4 regions of the Clostridium swellfunianum genome follow, and region 4 is predicted to be linked to each of the others. Evidence: riboswitches for the same ligand, from Rfam matches in the RefSeq annotation. Region 4 holds a riboswitch; each other region holds the start of a gene.
What was found. Region 4 has a riboswitch for cyclic di-GMP ahead of NBE98_RS06940 (3-oxoacyl-[acyl-carrier-protein] synthase III C-terminal domain-containing protein). Riboswitches for the same ligand answer to the same signal wherever they lie in the genome.
Positions count from the first base shown of each region.

Region 1: it holds a riboswitch for cyclic di-GMP, as region 4 does, so the genes downstream of both, pilM (pilus assembly protein PilM) here and NBE98_RS06940 (3-oxoacyl-[acyl-carrier-protein] synthase III C-terminal domain-containing protein) in region 4, are expected to answer to the same signal.
Region 2: it holds a riboswitch for cyclic di-GMP, as region 4 does, so the genes downstream of both, NBE98_RS02285 (helix-turn-helix domain-containing protein) here and NBE98_RS06940 (3-oxoacyl-[acyl-carrier-protein] synthase III C-terminal domain-containing protein) in region 4, are expected to answer to the same signal.
Region 3: it holds a riboswitch for cyclic di-GMP, as region 4 does, so the genes downstream of both, NBE98_RS18320 (RelA/SpoT domain-containing protein) here and NBE98_RS06940 (3-oxoacyl-[acyl-carrier-protein] synthase III C-terminal domain-containing protein) in region 4, are expected to answer to the same signal.

Region 1 covers NZ_JAMOFV010000006.1:4,321,218-4,327,157, reverse strand. Annotated here, with positions in the region: gene NBE98_RS22485 (type II secretion system protein) at 9-389, shown strand; cyclic di-GMP riboswitch class II at 396-478, shown strand; gene pilM (pilus assembly protein PilM) at 737-1,762, shown strand; gene NBE98_RS20560 (PilN domain-containing protein) at 1,766-2,308, shown strand; gene NBE98_RS20555 (hypothetical protein) at 2,305-2,997, shown strand; gene NBE98_RS20550 (Ig-like domain-containing protein) at 3,059-4,177, opposite strand; gene NBE98_RS20545 (prepilin-type N-terminal cleavage/methylation domain-containing protein) at 4,207-4,575, opposite strand; gene NBE98_RS20540 (pilus assembly PilX N-terminal domain-containing protein) at 4,602-5,558, opposite strand; gene NBE98_RS20535 (prepilin peptidase) at 5,797-5,940, shown strand, end outside.
Region 2 covers NZ_JAMOFV010000006.1:458,047-463,986, reverse strand. Annotated here, with positions in the region: gene abc-f (ribosomal protection-like ABC-F family protein) at 1-730, opposite strand, end outside; gene sstT (serine/threonine transporter SstT) at 1,490-2,728, shown strand; gene NBE98_RS02295 (hypothetical protein) at 2,780-3,394, opposite strand; gene NBE98_RS02290 (uracil-DNA glycosylase) at 3,478-4,119, opposite strand; gene NBE98_RS02285 (helix-turn-helix domain-containing protein) at 4,311-5,102, opposite strand; cyclic di-GMP riboswitch class I at 5,220-5,308, opposite strand; gene NBE98_RS02280 (MFS transporter) at 5,477-5,940, opposite strand, start outside.
Region 3 covers NZ_JAMOFV010000006.1:3,871,176-3,877,115, forward strand. Annotated here, with positions in the region: gene NBE98_RS18305 (acetyl-CoA carboxylase carboxyltransferase subunit alpha) at 1-696, shown strand, start outside; gene NBE98_RS18310 (aminopeptidase P family protein) at 896-2,137, shown strand; gene NBE98_RS18315 (polysaccharide deacetylase family protein) at 2,292-3,197, shown strand; cyclic di-GMP riboswitch class I at 3,281-3,366, shown strand; gene NBE98_RS18320 (RelA/SpoT domain-containing protein) at 3,751-4,662, shown strand; gene NBE98_RS18325 (HAD-IA family hydrolase) at 4,677-5,300, shown strand; gene NBE98_RS18330 (hypothetical protein) at 5,348-5,542, opposite strand; gene NBE98_RS18335 (dicarboxylate/amino acid:cation symporter) at 5,798-5,940, opposite strand, start outside.
Region 4 covers NZ_JAMOFV010000006.1:1,527,698-1,533,637, reverse strand. Annotated here, with positions in the region: gene NBE98_RS06960 (response regulator transcription factor) at 1-198, shown strand, start outside; gene NBE98_RS06955 (FMN-binding protein) at 339-1,304, shown strand; gene NBE98_RS06950 (DUF3189 family protein) at 1,427-1,891, opposite strand; gene NBE98_RS06945 (GH3 auxin-responsive promoter family protein) at 2,102-3,757, opposite strand; cyclic di-GMP riboswitch class I at 3,927-4,014, shown strand; gene NBE98_RS06940 (3-oxoacyl-[acyl-carrier-protein] synthase III C-terminal domain-containing protein) at 4,226-5,230, shown strand; gene NBE98_RS06935 (methyl-accepting chemotaxis protein) at 5,269-5,940, shown strand, end outside.

The DNA of each region.
Region 1 (5,940 bases), 2.8 Mb from region 4:
TAAAATTAATGACCAAGAAAAGAAAGGGTTTTACATTAATTGAACTTATTGTAGTTATTGCAATTCTGGGAATATTAGCAGCAATTGCTGTTCCAAGATTCGGTTCTACATTAAGTGGTACGAAGGATAAAGCAGATTTAGCTACTGCAAGAACACTTCAAAGTGCAGCACAAACTTTCCAAGCTAATTCATCTACTAATTCACTTCCGGCTGCATCGGATTTTAAAACAAGCGGAGCAATGGCTGCTTATCTTGCACCTGAAGCTTTAACTTCAACTGGTGTAAAGGCATGCCAAAATACTGCAAATAAGTTTTGGTATGATGCTGCTACTGGTGATGTAAAAGTTAAAGATTCAAAGCCAGCTGACTCTTATGAATCTCTTAACTAAAATTAAGAGATTAGGGTAGCAAAGAAATACAATTTACATATGGACACTTGAATTGTATGGAGCTAATAGTGTAACCGACCCTTTATTTCTGAAATAAATATTTAACAATATTATATAGTTAAAAATTGACATCTTTTCTGCTGAGATTAAATATAACATTATTTTTGAAAAATAATAAAAGACTATAATTAATATTAAATAAATCTTTCATGGCAGCACTAATGAACATGTTCGATAGCGCTGCCTTTTAAAGTTTATAAATACAGAGAACAAATATATAATTTTATAGATATATGATTTTAGAACTAATAAAGGTAGATTACATCTTTCATGAAAGTGGTGATTTAATGTTTGAAAAAGACCTAATAGCTGTAGAGATTGGGCACGAGTACATAAAAATTCTATCAGGTTCAAAAAACAAGATAAAATGCTGTGGTAGTATAAAGACTCCTGAAGAGGCTTTTGTAAAGGAAAATATTTTAAATATTCAAAGGCTTGCAAAGGCGATTTCAGAGTTTTTAAAAGAAAACAATATAACCACAAAAAGAATATCCTTTACTGTACACGGTGAGGATATTGTAGTAAGGCATATAGAAACACCCATAATGGACAGCAAGGGAATCATTAAATCACTGCAGTGGGAGATTAGTCAATACCTTCCCAATGAGGGAGAAAACTATTATACAGATTATGAGATAATAGATAAGATAAATACAAAGGAAAAGAAAGTCTACAAGGTTATGGTGGTTTCTGCACCTAAAGAAAAGATAGACAAGTATGTGGAGCTTGCTAAAAAATTAAATCTAAAACTTGAAGCTATAGATATTGCTCCCAATAATATAAGCAAGGTTTTTAGAAATGTTCATAAGCTTAAGAAGGAAATACAAAGCATCGGCATAATTCACATAGATCATTATAATAGCAACTTTACTATTTTAGAGAACGGGAGATTATTTATTGAGAGAACCATACCTTTTGGAATTAATAATGTGGCGGATATAATGTATCCATTTGCTAAATCCAGACCAGAGGAATCTGCGAAGAACTTCTTAAGAGTATTTAACTTTTATGTGCAAGAAGAGAGTACTGTTGATGTGGCAATAAAAGGTCTGTTTGATCAAGCACTTTATTCCTTTGAGAAAATTATACAGTTTTATACCACAGGGAAAACAAATAAGTCGCTAGACATGATTTATGTAATTGGAGAAGGCGCAGAAATAAAAGGAATTGATAATTACATTCAGGAATACTTTTCAACTACAGTGGAAATAGTTGACTCGGCTGAAGAAATAGGGATAAAAACAAAGCTTCCTGAGAATTGCAGCTTCAAATACTATGTTAATAGCATAGGCTTGCTGCTAAGAAAGGAGTAGGCTATGAGAGAACTTAATCTTATTCCAAACCATATAAAGCAGAAGAGAGAAAAGGATGCAATGCTTCTTAAAACAGTTGGCGGGGCGCTGCTTATACTCTCATTATTAGCGGCTATTGCTATTGTGCCCTATGCAAAGCTTAACGAGCTTAACAAAAGAGAAGCTGACCTTAAAGGCTCTCTGGAAAAATCGAAGCTTATAATTATTGATAATGAGAAGCTTAGAAAAGAAGTAACCTCCTACAAGCAGTATGCAGATTTAGTAGAGAAAACACAAAAATCCAACTCTGCCATATATCCAGTTATTAAAAGCTTGGAAAAGCATATGCCACAGGATATTGTTATAAATACTCTTGATTATAAGTCGGGCAGTATTAATATATCTGCAGCAGCAAAGGTATACAACTCAATTAATGAGTTTGCAGCTAATCTTCAAGAGTCAAAGGAATTTACTAATAGCCTTGTTGCAAATATAATTAAAGATGAACAAAAGGGTATCTATACTTTCACCTTAGTAATCACTAATATAAGGGAGGAAGTAAAATGAAGAACTTAAGTAAAAGTGAAAAGCTTCTTTTAAGCATATTTGCAATTATGCTTATAGGATATATTTACTACCAATATATAATAACTCCAATAGGAATAAAAACAAAAGCTGTTCAAGATAGAGTGAATAATTATGAGCAGAAGGTACTGCAAGCCAAGTTTATGGATACAAGCAATAAGAAGATGAACGAAGAAATAGTCTCACTAAAGGAAAAATATGATAAGTACATAAAGCTCATGCCTAAGAGTGATATGAATGCTGAGGTTATGAGAGAGCTAAATAAGCTTGCTTTGGAAAATAAGGTTACCTTAGTTGGTCTTACTATGGGTAATGGAGTGAAATATGAAGCAGGTGAAGGGACTTTGAAAAATACACCAACTACTAGCAATCAGGCAGGCAGCGAGCAAAAGAAAGAAACACAAGCTTCAGGGATAAGTATTATGGCTGTTCCGGTAATTATTAATATTAAGGGGGATTACAGCGGTTTTACTGAGTATATAAACAACTTAGAAACAAACAGCAGGCTAACTAATGTAAGTGCTGTTAATGTAACTAAACAAGGCAATGTTGATGGTCAATTATCCGTTACCTTAACTGCCAGCGTGCTTTATGTGCAGGATGGTATAAATCTGCATAATGAATATGATTTTAATCAAAGCAGTTATGGTAAGGACAACCCGTTTAAATAATTTTGCTAAATAAATAAAACAAAGCCTGCTCGTAAATAAAGTTTTGCGAGCAGGCTTTGTTTTACTTGTTTGTAACAGCTATACTAATATCTTTTGAAATGCTTGTTCCATCTATTGAGGTAACCTTAAGAGTTACTTTTAATGAATTTGCTGTGAGTTTATTAGAGCCATTAGGGCTTCTTAGTAAACCTGAGGCAGAAATTGAAGCATTGCGATCATTAAAAACATTCCATTCAACGGATTTAAGCTTTACATTCTGCGGAGTAGCATTATAGGATAACTGTAGGCTTCCTTTATTCCTTTTTATAGAAGTTCCATCATTTGCAACTATTGATAACGCTGTTATTGCAGTTGGAGCACTAGGTGAAGCTGTGGTTACAGTGTATGTAGCCAATTTACCTGAACCATCATTTGCAGCTGCAGTGACAACTATTGGTATTCCGCTAGCAGCAGAGGCGGTTGTTTTTAGCAAGCCGCTATCTTTATCAATGGTTGCTACTGAAGTATTATTTACCGACCAAGTTACAGTTTTAATGGAAGCCTCTAAAGGATTCACAGAACTCGAAAGCTGAAGGGTTCCACCACCAGTTGGTATAGTCGAAGATGGGGCTGAAATATTTACCGATGTTACAGGTATAAATGCTGCAGGCTGCTCTTTAGTAAAGCTTATTGCATATGAGGGGCTTAAACCTTGAATTATGTTATTGCCAAGATTAAGTGCTATAACAGAACTATCGACAGAAAAATCTTCGCCTTTTAGTGTGCTGCTTATTTTAAAATAAACAGTTTGGTGGTCTTGCTGCTGAAATTCTATGTTTGTTGATATTCCGCCAGAAGAATTAATAATTGTTTTATAAACTCCATTTGAATAGTGAATTAAAGAACCAGTTGAAGAATCTATGTAAATATACTCTGTATCGGAATCTAAATCAGCTGGTTTAGCAGGTAATAACTCAACCTCTCCGCTAAATCTAAGCTGCTTTGTTACATAATCAGCGGCTAGTCTTAAGGTAGATTGAACGTCTGATTTTTTAATTCCCTTGCTGAAAGTATTATTGGCGAATATATTCATAGAAAAAGTCATAGCAATTACTAGCGAAACTATGGCCAAGGTGATTATTAATTCTATAAGCGTAATTCCTGAATTTTTTATCGACGCAATATTGCGTTTAATAAGCAAGCAACATACACCTTCTTTTGTTTTTTATTTTAATCTACAGTGAAAGAGGTTAGTTTTTTTGTTTGATTACCTGAGCTATAGTCAATATCAACGGTTCTGCCAGTTACTTGGTATGATTTATCACCAAATTTGAGCTGAACAGTAGTGCTTGGGGTTCCGCTAATTGGTTTTTCAGAAATACTATTCTCCATTTTATATTGTGCTTCATAGTGCGACGTGCTAGCTCGTCCTGATTTGAATATTTCAGATAAACTAGTAGAAAACATAGATAAAAAGGCTACGCTAATTATGCCTAATATCCCTATAGAAATAACTATTTCTATTAAAGTTAACCCCTTTTGGGTTCGAGACTTTATCTTTTTATCAGTGCAATTAAATCTATTCTTTTTATAAAGCATAAATTTGAGGCCTCCTTCAATAAAGCCTAATTCCATATTACTGAATTAGTTATGACTGTTTCTGTTTTTGAATCTGTATAAGAGTTATCCATGTAGTCTGTATTATCGGTATCAGGTATTTCAGTAAGCTTTGTTTCTATATCATTTTGATTTTTTAAAACAACATTGTCGGGAAAGTAATAACCCTTGCCTTTAATGTACACAACTCCCCATATTCCTCCTTCGGGTCTTGATATACCTTGACCAGCGGGAACCTTAAGATTTATATCACCTTTTCCATCATTTGAAAAGATAATTCCTCCACTAAAGGAAATAGCTTTAGAAATAAGCGTTATTCTATTATGAAGAACTTGTACTTCACTTGTAAACACCATTTTGTAAGCATCATAGGTTACAGAAGGTGAGTTTTTATTTGGAATCTTTATACCTTTTCCTTTTTTAGCTTCAAATTTTATAGTTTTAGTTTTATCAGCCAAGCTGTGATACCCTGTAATAATTTGCCCGCTGTTAAAGTCATACCACCCCTGGTTATGACCCAATAGTACTTCGGATGGTGCTACTGGAACTGTAACTTGAGTTGTTGTTGGCGTAATGGTTGCTGTAACAGTTTGAGCTACATTACCTACAGTGCCTATAGCTTTTATAACTGTATTTCCATTTTCCTGGCTGACAGATACATCAAATTTACGAACTATACCTTCGGGCATAGTAGATACAAACTGATTTGAACTGTTTAAATAAACAGTTTGAGCTATCCCTTCTGGCTTTCCTGAGGATGAAGGGTTTGGATTTTCCCAAGCACTTAATGCAGCTTCAGCCCCTGAACGGGCAAGATAATAAGCTTGCATTTTTTTCTCCTCCTGAGATGCTTCTTTTGCTTGAGCAAGACTAACATTAAGTATGCTTGTCCCTAGTATCGCCATAACAGCCATAACTAATATAACCATCACAAGAGCAGCCCCTTTTTTCTTTTTAACCCCCATAAAATCACTCCCATAAACTAGTACTTATTATTGAAATTGTATTAATTTCAATAGTTCTCTATTGAAATATGATATCATATTTGCAAGTATATTCCAATATCAGTAAAAGAAGATTGATATATTATTTACTCAATAATAGCAATTTAATTGAGTGAAAATGCAACAATATGGTATAATTTGTATAGTGTTGGTGATATATAGCGCCACCTAAAAGGAGGTACACTTAATTTTGGTTAGTATGTTTATAGCTTCATATGTGTTTATAATAGGTTTGCTTCTTGGAAGCTTTTTTAATGTATGTATCTATAGAATTCCAAGGGAGGAATCAGTAGCCTTTCCGCCTTCTCATTGTACAAGCTGCAATACTAGACTTAAGCCTTTA
Region 2 (5,940 bases), 1.1 Mb from region 4:
CAATTTTATTCACTACATTATCTAAAAAATACCTGTCATGGGATACTATAATTACAATTCCTTTGTAACTTTTAAGATACCCTTCAAGCCACTCCATTGAGTCCATATCCAAATGATTTGTCGGTTCATCCAAAAGCAGTATATCAGGATTATCCATAAGAAGCCTTCCAAGCACTACTGTAGTTTTTTCCCCGCCACTTAGTAAGCTAAAATTCTTATTTAAAAAGCTGTCTTCAAACTTTAAACCCTTGCAAATTCTGCTTAGTTTTTCTTCTATATCATATCCGCCCTTAAGCTCATAGGCTTGGAGTAGCTTACTGTACTGCTCTAAGGCTTTCTCAAGTTCACCACCCTCTAAAGCCTTCATCTTGTCTTCTAACTTGCGCATTTCCTTTTCTATGCTGTGTGCTTCTTCAAAGGCCAAATTTAAAACATCAATAACCTTTTCACCATCAGGATACTGAGGTATTTGTTCAAGATAAGCGCAAGTTGCTTCTTTAGGCTTCATGATAAGTCCTTCATCATAGCCTGGGCTCGAGGTTTGAGGGTAACCAGGCCAGTAGTTCATAGGCTCTATCCCTGCAATTAACTTAAGAACTGTGGTCTTTCCGCTGCCATTTACCCCTACTATACCTACTTTCTCTCCTGAATATACCTGAAAGCTTATATTTTTAAGCACAAGGGTAGCATCCATATATTTTTTTACACCATTTAACGATAATTCAAACATAAATAATTCTCTCCTTTATCCATCTAATAACTCACTCATGGACAGGCATGAAAAGATATTAACTACTATTCTTTTTTAAGTAAAAAGACTGTAAGAAGATAGCTCTTCCTACAGTCTGAAAATACGAGTTATATTATAACTTAGTTATAAATAATATAGCCAAATCCAGTGCACCAAAAAACCTGCACTATGACCTGCATAATCTATAAATTATAATATTTAATTTCAGTAAAGTAAGTTACCTTCTAAATTGCCTTATTCCATAAAGAGTACAGCAAATAAACCTAAATAAATAGGCATTTTAACTCATTACAAAATACATATTAATTTATATCAAAATTAATATTAGCAATTAGCTGGTGTCATAACTTACTTTCCCCTTCCTTGTTCCTTTTAGTACATAGGCATTATCAACGTCTATGTATTTTAATACTTTCTCATTATAGCATCAATAGAATTATTTGTAAATAAATTCATATATTGTATTCTTTAAACCTTTTTAAATTTCATTTAATCAACCTATATTTCTAGTAAACTCAAGAGAATTCAAAAACTATTGCACAGCATGAAGCATTGATAACTTGTCATAAAATTCTAATATGATTTTCTATTCTAATAATTTCCTGTTCACACTGAATAACTTTCATGATAAACTAACATTACTCGCACTACTACTGTTACATTCTGTACTATAACAGTATGTAAAATCAGTTATGGTAGTTATAAGCGTTAAACTAACTAATAATAGGAGGAAAGGAAATGGGAAAACTACTGAACAAATGGAATCAAATGAGCCTTGTAAAACGAATACTCATAGGTATGATTATCGGTATTATCTTAGCAATTACAGTTCCACAGCAAGCAAAATCTGTTACTATTTTAGGCTCTTTATTCGTCGGCGCACTAAAATCTATCGCTCCTGTACTTGTATTATTCTTGGTTATGGGTGCAATTTCTCAACACAAAAGCGGTCAGCAAACCAACATGAAGTCGATTATAGTACTTTATCTTTTAGGAACCTTTCTAGCAGGACTTGTAGCGGTTATTACAAGTTTTATATTCCCTGTAAGCTTAACTCTTGCAGCAGGAGCTAAGGACGTTACCCCTCCAGGAGGCGTAGTTGAAGTTCTTAAAGCCTTACTTTTAAATCTTGTAGACAATCCTATTAAAGCACTTTTCAATGCCAATTATATAGGCATATTATCTTGGGCAGTACTTCTTGGGCTAGCACTAAAGAACGCTGCAGACTCAACAAAGTCAATGATTTCTAATTTTTCAGATGCCCTGTCACAAATGGTTATGTGGGTTATAAACCTTGCACCACTTGGAATTATGGGCCTAGTATTTGACAGTATCGTTACTAGCGGTATCGGCTCACTACTAAGCTATGGAAAACTAATACTCCTTCTAGTTGGTACTATGATTTTTGTAGCTGTAGTTGTAAATCCATTAATAGTTTACTTGACTATACGTCAAAATCCATTCCCACTAGTATTTAAATGTTTAAAGGAAAGCGGTATTACTGCCTTCTTTACAAGAAGCTCAGCAGCAAATATTCCCGTAAACATGAGATTATGTGAAAAACTAGGCTTAGACAAAGATACTTACTCAGTATCAATTCCTCTAGGCGCTACTATAAATATGGCTGGAGCAGCTGTAACAATTTCTATCTTATCCCTTGCGGCAGTTCACACCCTTGGCATCAAGGTGGATATTCCAACTGCAATTATACTAAGCGTACTTTCTGCTATAAGCGCTTGCGGTGCTTCAGGTGTAGCTGGTGGTTCACTGCTTCTTATTCCTCTAGCTTGCAGCTTATTTGGTATACAAAATGATGTTGCTATGCAGGTTGTTGGGGTAGGCTTTATAGTGGGTGTTATTCAAGATTCCTGCGAAACTGCTCTTAATTCCTCTACAGACGTTCTTTTCACAGCAGCAGCTGAATTTAGAAAATGGCGTAAAGAAGGAAAGAAAATTGATATTAAAAATGTAGCATAAAAATATAGTGCCTGACTCATGGCAAATTCACCATGAGGTCAGGCACTTTTATTAAAATTCAAATCTTCTTTTCATCTCATGAAGCCCCAGCAGCGGACCTTCAAAATATTCTTCATTCCTATAATCTCTTTTAAATTTATTAAAGTAATTGTATAGAAGCTCTATGTGCTCCTCACTGCCTATCTTTCCCAGTACATAACAAGCAACAGCCTGAGTATACGGGTATTTTATATGAGGAAGGATATTGGCAATTTCCTTCGAGTAATTGTCTTCAGCCTTTATAAGAATTCTTGCCGCAGACTCAATAAATAGATCATTGGCACTTCTTTTCAAATCCTCTAGCAATTTAGGCATCACTGTTTCCTTATGTTCCATTAACTTTCTATCTATAATAGCAACAGTTCTAGGTATAAGGGATTTTCTAAGCATATTGTAAAGCTTATTTATATCCTCTTCGTTTTCAACAACTCTATTTTCTTCTTCCATTTGCTTTTTCTTAGCATCTGGAAGCTGTCTGTAGAGCTCTTCATCCATTCCATTAACTGATACAGTAATATCTAGTATTCTAAAGGCAGACATCTGGCTTGGAATGTTATTTTTAAAAAACTCTTCACTTAGGTTATCATTTATGAATTGTTGCACATCTTTTGAACCTATTTTACTCATGCTTGCACCATCCTTTGTTGATTTCACTTTAAATTATATACAACATTTAAGTTTTAAACCATATTAAGCAATTCCTAATTAAATTACAAGTATAGTGCTTTAAAAGCCTTAACGCCTTCAATAAATTCATTTTTGCCGCCTTGAGCAGGATGCCTAACCTTATGACAGCTTATATTAAGCTTTCTAAGAGTCTGTTCTGCCTTATTGCCAACTGCAACAACATGCTTTATGTTAAACATTTCAATCATTCTTAAAAGCGGCTTTTCCCCAATAAGCAGCTCTTTGCTTAGAGGCGCTCTATTACTTTGTCCATGGCCTTCCTTGTGGGGATGAAACGGAAATGCGTTCCATGCAAGTGACATAATATCATGTTTTATAAGAGTATCCCATATTATAGTTGCTGTAGCTTCCTTAAGAAGCTTATCTTTTTCCTCTACAAGTTTGTATCCAGCCTCTCTGCCAAATAAGTCGAGTCCATTCATATTATTCATAAGCAAATGCTCACTTGTAAAAGGAACTCCTGTAAGCCTGCAGCCTCTGTAGCCTGGTGCCTCTCCTACAAGCATAACCTTTGGCTTTATCTTATTCATCTTATTTAGATAAATCAGTAAGTTCTTTCTTCTAATCTCATTATCCTTATACTCATAGGAGTACTGGTTGTACACATTAGGTGTAACTTCTGTCATAGCCAGCTCCTCTATGAAGCCTTCAAATTTGTTTCTCATCTAATCAATCCTTTATAGAATTAAGTTTACTAAATATTATTATATTAATAGTGAAGGTTTTATACAATGAGTGAAAATTTGGAAGGACTACTTTACTAGCAGGTTTGCTAATAAAATAGTCCTTTACATATGGGCATCTTCTTATATAACTATTTATTTAAATACTATATGTTATAAATCTATTTGATTGATTAAACTTGCAAAAAACCATTCATCCTGCTCGTTATCTTTCCTTGAACTGAATAAAAGCTTCTATTTAAAAGAGTAGCAATTTCTCTATAAGTTTTGCCGTTGTTAACCATAGACTTAAGAGTCATTTCTTCTTTGGTTGTCCACTTTTTTCGAGACGACATATCTTTCTTAAGCTTATCTGACTCTACCTTTGCTAAAAGCCATTCTGGAAGCTCACAGCTTCCTTTATCTCGTGAAGTTATGAAGCAGGTATTTATAAACTTAAGATCGCAACTTCTCGCATCCCATTTATCTTGATGTTCCTCTAAAAATATTTTAAAGTTATAGATAGTAATCTGATATTTCTTTACAGAATTAACCTTTAACCTTCTATATTTTACATAACCTCTGTTCATCCAATTATAAATAGTCCTCGTTCCAACTCCTAAAACAGAAGCAACATTTTTAGGAGTAAGGTATTCACCATTTGCAATAACCTGATCCCTAAGCCCTATTTTGTGTGCCTTAAGCAAAATTCCATTCTTTGTTCTTCCTAGCTTTTTTGCTATATTTTCTACAGGAATAACTCCCCACTTCTCCTCAAGGTATGATACTTCTTCTTCAGACCAGTGTTTATTTTCTGAGTTTAATCCAAGTCCTTTAGCTTTTTTTATAATACTCTCCCTGCTTCTATCAGGCAAAAGTCTTATTATTTCTTCCATAGGTTTTACATTATAAAAATCTTTTAATATTTGTACTTCTTCGTTTGTCCACTTTTTCTTTAAACATTTTTTTACTTCATTAGTATTCAATTCCCCACACACTCCTCAATTAATAAAACATTAGTTGTTTTTAGTTAACTTAATTATTAAAAAAAGACAAGCAAAAAAGGTGCCTGTCTAGTAAAGCTCAAAAAGTTAACCTATATCAACGGCAACCTGACAATCATGGCAATTAATCTTGCTTTAGACTCACGGCTTTGCGTCTCCACCTTTCGATGGGTTTGCTATTATACAAATATAAAATAATTGATTTATGAAGTTTTATTTCTATTATTTTACACTCATAATTATATTATATAAATTTGGCAAATTCAAGGTTTTTTATAATATAATTAAAATTACTTATTCTATTTTTGGAGACTTATATGTCTGAAAGCACTTATTCACTAGCAAATTCCATTTTCTTACTTTTTTCGCTCCATAATAAGCAATACTACTACAGGAGATAAGATGATTCCAGAAACTACTATAGCAGCAGAAATTGAGGTTTTTAAAGCTATAAACCCAATAATAGGTCCCCCAATAATCTGACCTAAGGCGTCTATCTGCCCATAGGTTGATATAACTGTAGCTCTTACCTCTGATTTTATATTTTTATTTCTCCAAGCACTGTATATTGGTCCATTGGTAGTTCTTAAAATATAGAATAAAAGGTACATGGATAATGCTAAAGTAAAATTTCCCGAAAACCCAAAGAAAATCACTGCTGCAACCATAAGTATATTAATTAGAGTTAGTATCCAAACCCTATCAAGCTCCCCTGTTTTCTCCATTCTTCGCTTTATATATTCAACTGCAAGTATGCTTATAAGCATCGCAGTGCCATCTATAATTCCAATCCAAACTATAGGCTTGATTCCTGCTATGT
Region 3 (5,940 bases), 2.3 Mb from region 4:
GGTGACAGGCTGTTTGGTGATGATCCTTCAATAGTTGGTGGAGTTGGGAAGCTAAACGGAAGACCAGTAACTGTTATTGGTCAACAAAAAGGAAGAGATACTAAGGAATATATTAAGAGAAACTTTGGAATGCCAAATCCTGAAGGCTATAGAAAAGCTTTAAGGCTTATGAAGCAGGCAGAAAAGTTTAATAGACCGGTAATATGCTTTGTAGATACTCCGGGGGCTTATCCAGGAATAGGGGCAGAGGAAAGAGGACAAGGAGAAGCTATAGCAAGAAACCTTATGGAAATGGCAAATCTAAAGGTACCTGTGGTGTCAGTAGTAATTGGTGAAGGTGGCAGCGGTGGAGCATTGGCTATGGCTGTAGCTGATGAGGTATGGATGCTTGAAAACTCCATATATTCAATTCTCTCACCAGAAGGCTTTGCAAGCATACTTTGGAAGGATAGCAGTAGGGCTAAAGAAGCAGCTGGTGTCATGAAAATAACTGCTGATGATTTAAAAAGCTTTGGAATCATAGACAGAGTTATTAAGGAACCATTAGGTGGAGCACACAAAAATGTTGATGAAACAGCAGCTAACATTAAATCAGCTTTAGAAGAAACAATAGGTATATTAGTAAAATATGATAGAGATACGCTTTTAAATAGAAGATATGATAAGTTTAGAAGCTTTGGAATATATAATGAGTAGGCTAAGTTGTAATGACTTAGCCTCTTTATTTTTATAATACAAATATAATAAATTCTGATAATAACTGCTTTAGTTAAAACCAAGAGCTTTATATAAAAATGCCAAGGCTTAATTGACTTAGCAGGAATTTTCAAAGTGGCATAGAAATATATATAAAAAGATATTTAAATATCAATTTAAGTTTAATGGGGGAAATTTTATGAATAAAGAATTTTTTACAAGAAATAGAGCAAATCTATTAAAAAGAATAAAAGATAATTCTATACTAGTACTGTTTTCAGGAGAAGCACCTCAAAAGTCTGCGGATGAAGATTATAGTTTTACACCTAATAGAAATTTTTATTACTTAACAGGTGTAAATAGAGAAAAGACAATATTAATGATAACAAAGATAGACGATAAAGTTAGTCAGACGCTATTTATAGAAAAAGCGGATCCAGTTGTAGAAAAATGGGTAGGAAAAAGAATGACAGTTGAAGAAGCTAAAGAAGCCTCAGGAATAGATAATATTAAGTTATTGGATGGCTTTGAAAGCGTCTTAGGTAGATACATACTTTCATATGATGTAAAGAGACTATATCTTGATCTTGAAAGTAGGGGATGGGACTCAGTACCCACAAGAGCTAATTTATTTGCGAGGACAGTTTTTGAAAAATACCCGCAGATTAAGATTAAGAATATATATCATGATATTTGCAATTTAAGAGTTATAAAAGGCGAAGAAGAAATTGTTGAAATAAAAAAAGCTATAGAAATAACTTACGAAGGTATTAAGAGCCTCATGAATAATGCAAGACCAGGCATGCTTGAATACCAAATTGAGGCTAACTTTGATTATGTTTTAAAGTGTAGCGGAGTAACTGATTATGCATTTAAAACCATTGCTGCATCAGGAGTTAACGGCACAGTACTTCACTATTCAAAAAACAACGCCAATACACAAGATGGTGATTTGATTTTATTTGATTTAGGAGCGCAGTGGAAGTACTATAATGCAGATATTAGCAGAACTTTCCCTGTTAATGGAAAATTTACTGAAAGACAAAAGGAAATTTATAATATTGTTCTAAAAGCAATGGAAGATACTATGGCAGTTATAAAACCAGGAGTTCCATTTTCAAAGCTTAACGAGGCTACAAAACTATCTCTTGCAGAGAGCCTAAAGAAAATAGGACTTATTAATGAAGACTCAGAGCTCTCGAAATACTATTATCATGGAGTGAGTCACTATTTAGGTCTTGATACTCATGATGTTGGAGATGGAAATACAGAGCTTAAGTCTGGAATGGTATTAACTGTGGAACCTGGACTTTACATTGAAGAAGAGAAGATAGGAATCAGGATTGAGGATGATGTTCTTGTAACTGAGAGTGGTTATGAGAACCTGTCTAAAGATATAATTAAAACTGTAGAAGATATTGAACAGTTTATGAATAGATAAACTAAGAACCGTTAAGGTAATTAATGTTGCTTTAGCGGTTTTTCCCATTGTTTTCATAGTATTAGTATTAGTATTTACTTCGGCACATACAATTAAGATATAATACAAAGGATTATAAAACGTATGTACAGGCGTAGGTTATAGGGGGATAAAAATGCTTAACAGAACTACTTCTACAGTGCTTTTTGTTATAGTGGCTATTATTTTTATTTCAGGATGCAGCTCACAAAAAAAGCAACAGGAAAACCTGCTTTCAGAAAAGGCTATTTCTGAGGCCAAATCAATCAGCACACCAGAGGAGCAAGATAATAATGATGAAATCTCAGAGGCGATATTAAGAAATAAAAGCATGAAATATACTGAACTAGCTCTCAAGTTTAAGGAAAAAAGTGCCGATGAAGTTATCAATGATAATAAGAAAATAGCATACTTAACTTTCGATGATACCATGTCAGAAAATACAGCTAGAATTCTGGATACTTTAGCGAAATATAACATAAAGGCAACTTTTTTTCCTAACTTGGAGCTTGATGGGAAAAACTCTGAATTTGAAAAACGAATGCTTAAAAGAATGGCTGATGAAGGACATGAAATAGGAAACCATACTGCTTCGCATAAATATTCATATATTTATTCTTCAATTGACAAGTATATGGAGGACACAGAAAAGTTAAATGATTTTATATATGAAGCAGCAGGAATGAGACCAAAGCTTATCCGTTTTCCTGGAGGCTCAAATAACCAAGTAAGTTGGGCATATGGTGGAAGGCTTTTCATGAAAAAGCTTATATCTACAGTTAGAGAACAAGGCTACCAATATTTTGATTGGAACGTGTCTTCAGCGGATGCGGCAGCAGATACTGTTCCTAAGGAAACAATAGTGAAAAATGTTTTACAGGGGGCAAAAGGAAAGAATAAAGCTATTATTCTTATGCACGGCAGCAGATTGAAAACTACTTCAACTGAGGCACTTCCTCAAGTTATTGAGGGGTTAAAAGTGATGGGGTATGAATTTGATGCACTTTCCAAGGATGCATTTACAGTTCAGTTCATAAAATAAATATATAAAGTTTTATAAACATTCATATTTGTCCTATTGCAAACTATAAGGACCTTTTATATAATTAGTTTAGAGAAAGTAAAACTCGATAAAGGCAAAACTAACGAAAGTTAGTGACGCAAAGCTATAGGGACTAAAGTGAGAAACACTACGTCAGCCAGTTGCCGAAAGGTTTGGAAAGATTTTACACCCATGCCTTTTTGGTATGGGTATTTTTTATTGTCAAGTAATTGAGTTTCTTGATTTAATAAATGCTTCAAGTTGAAGCATTTATGATCATAATTAAGTAGATGAATATAACAGAGCAAGTAACAAGCAAAAGAAGAGGTAAAAGTAGACCCAATAATTATACTATTCCCTCTAGTATAGTTTATCTTCCCCAATTTTCACGGTGTTTTTGGCATCTAAATTAAATAGCCTCTTCTTGCAGCTAGGTAAATAGAGCAATAGAAAAAACCATCAAGCAGTTTAAACCGCACTGATGGTTTTTTCTATTTTAAATTAAAGCATTATGATATAATCTATGAAGAAATAATATTAAGGAGGCTATTTCATGAAAATCTCAAGGAAAGACTTTTTAATGAAATATCATCTTACTGAAAATGAAGTTGAAAGCATGGGAATAAACTGGGAAACTCTTAATGCTATCTATTCAGATTATAATATATATAAAAATATTTATGAAACTCAGGCTGACTTTATAGCAAGTACCCTAAGAACTCATGGGAAAATACATTCTGTAAAATCTAGAGTTAAGGAATCAGAACATTTAATAGAGAAGATAATTAGAAAGACTCCAGATAGGAAGAAAAAATATGGTGAAGATTTTAAGTTTTCTGCTGAAAATTATAAGGAACAAATTACAGATTTAATAGGAATTAGAGCCATACATATTTTTAAAGAGGATTGGGAAGAAATACATAAATTTATAACGAGCATGTGGAAAGTTGTTGAGATTACTGCAAATGTTAGAGAAGGTGATGACACCAAACGTTTTGAGGAACTTAATATTCAAATTCATTCAAGAAAATCCGGATATCGTTCAGTTCATTACTTGATTGAATCCTTCCCAACAAATCACAAGGTTATTGCTGAAATACAAGTGAGAACAATTTTTGAAGAAGGGTATGGTGAGATAGATCACCAGTTGAGATATTCACACGGAGAAATTCCAGAGGTCTTAAGGCTTAATCTGCTACTCCTAAATCGTATAGTAGGTAGTTCTGATGAAATGGCGTCTTTAATAAATATGCTCAACAGAAATTGGACTGAAATGGAACAAAAGTATGAAAATATTATCGATAATAAAAATAAAGAGATAGCTGAACTAAAAAATATGATACTAGCATCCATGAACATTGAAGCTGAAGATAAAGGTGAAATATTGAAGAGCTTAGACAGAATAATAATGAAAGATGACTTGGTTAATTTAACTGAAAATCTAGGTAAACCTTATATAAAATAAAAGGAGGGATGCAAATGTTTAAGAATATAATTTGGGACTTTGACGGCACGCTATTTAATACTTATCCTGCAATGGTGTACGCTTTCAAGAGAGCTCTTGAAGATAGAGAGATAAAGGAAAGTGAAGAAAATATTTTAGAACATATGAAAGTTTCCTTCTATACGGCAGCTAAACACTTTACTGAACTTTATAAGCTTGATAGCAGGTTCGTGGAAGAATATAGAGTATATGAAAAAAATTCAGACTTGGGTAAAATAATACCATTTGCTTATGCTAAGGAAGTTTGCAGAGAACTTATAAATAAAGGTGGCAGGAACTTTATTTTGACTCATAGAGAAGAGGATACTGCACTTAAAATTTTAGATTTTCATGACATGACAGAACTTTTTACTGAAGTAGTAACCATAGACAAAGGGTTCAAAAGAAAACCTGATATTGAAGGCTTCATATATTTAATTAATAAATATGACATGAATAAGGCTGAAACTTTAGTTGTTGGTGATAGGGACATCGAGATAATAGGGGCTAAAAGTTCTGGAGCTAAATCCTGCTTGTATAATACCAATAAGGCATACATTTCTTTAGAAGCAGATTATATAGTTACTTCTTTAAAGGACTTAGAGAAAATAATATTTTAGGTAAAGGCAGGTTATGAAACCTGCCTTGCATTTTTATGATCATATATTTATCTATTTTTATTTTGTCTAGACTTTTGATTAAGTTCTACAGCTTCTTGAAGATCTGAGCTAGAAATGCTGTTTGTAAAGCTTTGTCCTAGCTCAGGATGAGTTAGGCTGACTTTTGACTTTCCATCAGATGTTGAGTTTGACCTTGCCTGTGCGTTTAATTGTTGAGTTTCTTGAAGATTTTTATCGTTCATATTAAATTCCCCACTTTCAAAACTTTGAATTATGCTAAATTTAGCATATCTATAGTTTACCCATTACAATAGAAGGTATAAGTAAAGTTTTGGAATTTGAGTCACTAATACTGATTCTTTTAAGAGATTAAGGGCTAGCCAGCCATATGGTTAAATTGTTATATTCTTATATGGCTGGCTAGTTTTGCTATCTGCTATAGATTTTGTGGATTCTTTACTTTGGTAATATTGATTTTGACAGAGAAAGCTTCAGTTTTAAGCGGGCTCGCTTAATCCGGCTTCGGAAGCTAAAATTTTAGCGAATTTTAATCTTCCTTCAACCATTCTAGTTACCAGCATAGAACATACCGTATTTCCTGTAGAATTTAATAGAGTAGCAGGAGCATCTATGATTGTAC
Region 4 (5,940 bases):
GAAACGGGTATGACCGTTGGTGAATATATAACTATGATAAAAATGGAAAGAGCAAAGCTTTTACTAACTAAAGAAGACTTAAAAAGCTACGAAGCAGCTCATAAGCTTTGTTATAACAATGCTGAGTATTTTGCAAAGCTGTTTAAAAAACACACAGGACTTTCTCCTATGGAATTTAAATATTCAACGCAGCAATAAAAGCTCATCTTTCTATCCGTGTTTTATGGGGGTAGAATCCTTAATAATTACATTCAATTTATGAAGACATTTTTGTATGATAAATACATAACAAACATGTCTTTTTTTTAACAACTAAATTGAATGGGAGAAGTGTTAAAATGGCATTTAGAAAATCAAGATTAGTAACCGGATTAATTATTACAATTATAGCAGCTACAATTACAGGATGTGCTCCAAAGCAGCCAGTAAACAATCAAAATGCAGATAAAGCAGAGACTGCTTCAAAGCCAACAGAAAGTTCAGAGGGAGCAGCTAAAAACACAAAGCTTGAGTGGAGTATTCAGCCTAAGCTTGGAATAACAAAGGGAGACTACTATAAGATTGAAGAGCGCTTTAGACAAGGGCACCTTGGCACATTAGAAGCCGTGAAAAATGATGGGAAGATAGTTCTTGTTGAGTTTAACGAGAGAACTCGTCCAAATTATTACCACCGTTATTATCAAGATGTGCCAAAGCGTATGTCAGAATATAACTTCACTATGGGTGAGAAAAAAGGTGCTGCATGGATTCAAGGAGTTCTTAAGGCAGAGAAGCAAATGCTTGAAAAGCAAAGCTTGACAACTGAGGTAGACACAGTGTCAGGAGCTTCAAACAGCGTAAAGCAGTCAATGGTTCCATTAGCTCAAAAATTAGCACCAGCACTTGAGAAAGCATCAAACGAGAAGTATTACAGCATCGCTGAAAAGCTTGATGGAGGACTAACTGGTCTTCTTAAAGTAGTTGTAAAAGACAAGAAAATAGTTTCTGTTAGATACGATGAGATTTTTGCTGATTCACCAGATGAGATAAAAGATCCAGCCTTAAAGAAGTACTACAGACAGTCAAAGTATGAAAGTGTTGAGTACGAAGAGCCTTCAAGAATAGGCTTCAACGTTCAAATGGATGAACTAAACAAGGTTGCTGTGCAAACACAAAACATGCTAGATATATCCAAAATGCCTGCAATAGGAAGCACAGGAGACTATGCAGCAAGCGGCTACACTACTAGAAATACAGCTTGGGATAACTACCTGAGTCTTGCTGAAAAGCTATTAAAAGAAATGAAGGCTGACGGAAGCCTTTAATAATAGAAGCACTTGGTCTGACTATAATGTGCCCCCTTTATAGAAACAGTTTCGTTATTGTAACTGTCTAATATAAAGGGGGCATATCAGCAGCAGAACGTTATAGTCTTTTGATGATCCATCTATATATGTTTCCTCATGTACTCCTTTGTGGTTTTAACCAAATCTACCATCTGAGGATAGGCATCTATGACTGCTTTTGCAGCAATAGGTCTTCCAAAGGAAACCAGGTTAAGTCCCCTCGAGCTAAGACCTCCGAGTCTCATTAAATTATTGACTGTTGGAGAGGTATCAGCGAGAAAAAAACCATCCATGCTCCCATTGAAGGTTTGATACATATCTGATATGGCAGGTATCACGAATCTCTTGCTTCGCATTCTGCATAAAGTGTATACCTTAGCTCCAAATTCGTCTGTTCCTATATATATTAAGCGGCCATAATCAGTTTTTGTTATCTTATCAAAGGTAGGCAAGCTCAATATTTGTTCTATTTCAGGAAATCTATCTGTGGGAAGCTTATTTATATGTATATTGGCGCAAACGCAAGACGAATGTGTTCCACCAACATCATGATAAATAACAATCATAACTACCACCCCAATTTCATAAGCTGTAATCAGTATGTGCATAAACCTTATTATATATTCTGAGGGCAGTTTTATATGTTTTTAAGTACTTACAGCTAGCCGTTTAATCTCTCACATAGTGGCAGGGGCTGGCAGATTTTTAATGCCTTTAGGATTATTTAAATAGAGTAAAAGCCTCAAATAGATATACTATTTGAGGCTTTTACTTTGTTAGTATTTAATATTTCTGTCTAGCAAATCAATTATCTCTCTATCAGTTACAACTCTAGGCATCTTAAACTGATTTTTTGAAACCCCCTTAGCTATTTTCATTTTCTTTATCAGCATGAAGGTACCTTCCTTAACTAATTTAACCTGTGCCTCAGCGAGTTTGCGCTTGCTCCTTTGTCTACCATAAGCAATATTTATCTTGGAGAGTTCCTTATCCATTAGACTGCTTATACTTTTTATATTGCTATTTTTCAAGGAGTCCTTTGCTTCAATATAAAATACGTATCTTCCAGGAGAAATGCTGTTGTCCGGAGTTACAGTATAATCTGAAAAGCTTGCTCCAAGGTTTTTAAAGATATTTGAAAGAGCATTGAGTACATGTTCTTCCGTAGTTTTTTCAGATACCATGTTTAATAATTGATTTTTTCTATACAAAAACTCAATTTCAGGGCTTTGATTATAAAAATCTACAACCTTAATAACATCGCCTATCCTATATCTGTATAAGCCTGCTTGATTTGTGGCAACAACTTCATATTCTGAGCCTAGCCTTAGCTCGTTTAGATTTTTTGTTGATGGCTGCTCCTTATCTAAATCTTCAACAGGTATAAACTCAAAAAAAGCCACCCTTGGAATAACTACGTATCTCTGCTTGTTTATATATCTATTTACACCTACAGCAGCTTCGGTGGCAGAATAAACGCTGGAGTAAACAGGTATATTTCCGCTGTACTCAGCTACCTTATCATCATATATAGAAAAATTTGCTCCAGTAACACTTGCTATATATATTAATTTCGGCCATATCCTTTTAGCGATGCCCTTAAAGCCTTTTTTAAACTCCTTCTCCAAAAAGTCAGCTCTCCCTGCATCAGGCGATATTTTTTTAAGTAGTACTTTTCGGTCAGCTTCTGATAATCCAATATTCCTGCTAATAGTTCCTTTTCGGATATCTCTCACCAGCTCTTCGGAGTGTTTTTCCAAATGTCTGAACATATCTAGAACAGAAGAAATAAAAATTCCGTTTATATACATAAGATTTCGCTCTTTAATTGCAAACAGAAGGTGAAGATACAGGGTATCAATGCCTTTCCCTAGATTCATCACCTCTACAGGAGTAGTCCAAATAAATGGTATCATCCATTTTATAGATCTCATACCTCCGGAAGTTCCTGCACATATTGGTTTTCCGCCTTGAGTATATCCCGCTATAACCATATCGGTTAGTGATAAGCCTTTGCCATAGGACCAGCTGCTTTTAAAATTATTATAAAGAATTCTCTGTATAAGCATGCTCATTACTTCAGATACAGCAGAAAGTGAACTCTTCGTGACTGGGATATATTTTTGTTTGCCTGTAGTTCCAGAGGACATTCCATAGAATTTTACTTCTTCCGCTACCAAGATGTTTTCCTCACCTGAGCACATTCTGCTAATATATTGTTCATAGTCCTTGTAAGTGCATAGAGGAACTTTCTTTTTATAATCCTCCACGCTGTGAATATTTGAGAAGTTATATTTTTTTCCAAATTCAGTGCTGCAATTTCTTGAAAGAGTTTTATTAAGTACTTCAGTATTTCGGCTAAAAGCATTTTCAGTATCTTTGTTAAATTTTTTCTCTGAGAATTTAGACACTTTTACAAAGGAATAGGACATCGCTTTGCCTAGTATGTTCGTACTAAAACATCTCCTTTTTATTAATCACTTATCATTATATGTACGGAAGCTGAAATTTGTGAAGAAATACTATTAGGAAACTCTTATAAGATATACACTTGGACTTTATGGAAAATTGTGCTATAATATGATGCGAATTGAAAAAACGTGCCGATAATAGCAAACCCATCGAAAGGCGGGGACGCAAAGCCGTGGGTCTAAAGGATGCATAATCCTATGATTGCCAGGTTGCCGAAGTACATAAATAAAAAAATACCAAGGGCGACGTTTAATCATAGTCTACCTTGGTATTTTTTGAGTTCTTATTTATGGCTTTCAAAAGTACTCGGCAGATTATATATGTAAATGGAGGTGAGTCTATATCAACATCTTAGACAATCAGTTTACATCATTTAAAAGACTAAAAATCTGCAACAAAAATAAGGAGTAAAGTTTGGAGGCGTTTTAATGTTTAGAAATGTATACATAAAAGGTGTAGGAAGCTATCACCCTAAAAGAATAGTTGATAATGAATATTATGCCAATCACTTTAGGAAATACGGTATGGAAGAGCATGCTATTGGTTTAATGGAGAAGGTTGGAAGAGAGACAAGAACTCTTGCAGAAGAAAATGAGACAAGCATAACGATGGGCGTTGAAGCTGCAAAAAAGGCTCTAAAAAAAGCGAAGCTTGAGCCTAAGGATATTGATGCAATTATTTCTGTTTCAGATACTCCAGAATACCTGACTCCATGCTGTGCATTAATACTAAAAAATATGCTTCAGGCTAAGAGTGTTACAAATGTATTTGATATAAACAATGATTGCATTGGTATGATCACAGGAATAGATATAGCTTCTAGATATTTAAAAACTGATAAGAAGTACAAAAGAATTCTAGTAGTAGGCTCAATGCACATAAGTCCTTTTGCTAAGGAAAATGATTTAGTTGTTTATGGATGTATTTCAGATGGAGCAGCAGCTGTAGTCCTAGAGGTAAGGGAAGAGCAGGAGGAAAGAGGATTTTTAGGCTCTAGAATGGATACTGATGATACCTATAATGAAACTATAAGGTTCCCTGCATGCGGTTTGTCTAACATACCTAACAAGGATATAGAGCCAGACGAAAAGAAGATGGAGTGGAATCCTTTTGACTTTAGCTTCCTTTCAGAAAAGTGGTCGGAATTAATAATTGGTCTCTTAGAGGAAAATGGATATACAGAAGAAGATGTTACACATTATTTCATGTCTCAATTTTCAAAGTTTGATTTAGGATTGACTATGGAGAAATTGGGCGCTTCTTTTGAACAGGCGACTTTTGTTGGAAATAAGTACGGATATACAGGCTGCACAAGCCCCATTATGGCATTGGATGACAGGCTAAATAAAGAGCAATTTAATAAGGATGAAATTTCAATATTTTGTTCAGTAGCAGGTGGATATACCATGGCAGCATTATTATATAAATGGTAAAAAAGTAAACAAGCATACTGAAGCGAAGGAGGATGTATATGGAAAAATCCGCAAGTATTTTAGTTGATTATCAAAAGAGAACTTTAAAATTTGTTTTAATTATTTATTCAATAAGCGCCTGCTTAGCAGGAGGATTGTTTGCATTTATGAAGTATATTGGCTTATACAGCGAAATGAGCTGGACTCCTATTTTAGGACTAATGGGGTTGGTTTTAATTGAACTAATAACCTTTAGGCTTATGTATAAAAACATCATGAAGGATGAGAAGAATTGGAATAGAAAGCTAATTGTGCTTAAAGCTGTTATATTACTGATTTCTTATACTAATTATATGTATATAACTCTTTTATTCCCATCTAAGGAGCTATGGATAAGTGTTTTTTATTTTGTAATCCTTGGTGCTATGTTTTTAGATACAAAGATGAATATAATATCATTAACAATAAGCATAATGTGTCAAATAGCTTTGTTTTTATTAAACCCAGTAGCGCTTCCAGATAAGCAAGTGCTTGTTAGAGAGCTAATTATAAGAGCTGTAGATATAAGCCTTGTTTCATTTGGTATCTTTATCTTTACCTTGTTTTCAGCCAGACTTCTTAAGGAGGTTGAGGAAAATCAGAATATACTGAGCGAAAAAAATAACAGTATATCAATGCTGTTTAATAAGATTTCTGAATTTTCAAAGGCTCTCTTAAGTTCTAGCGATTCA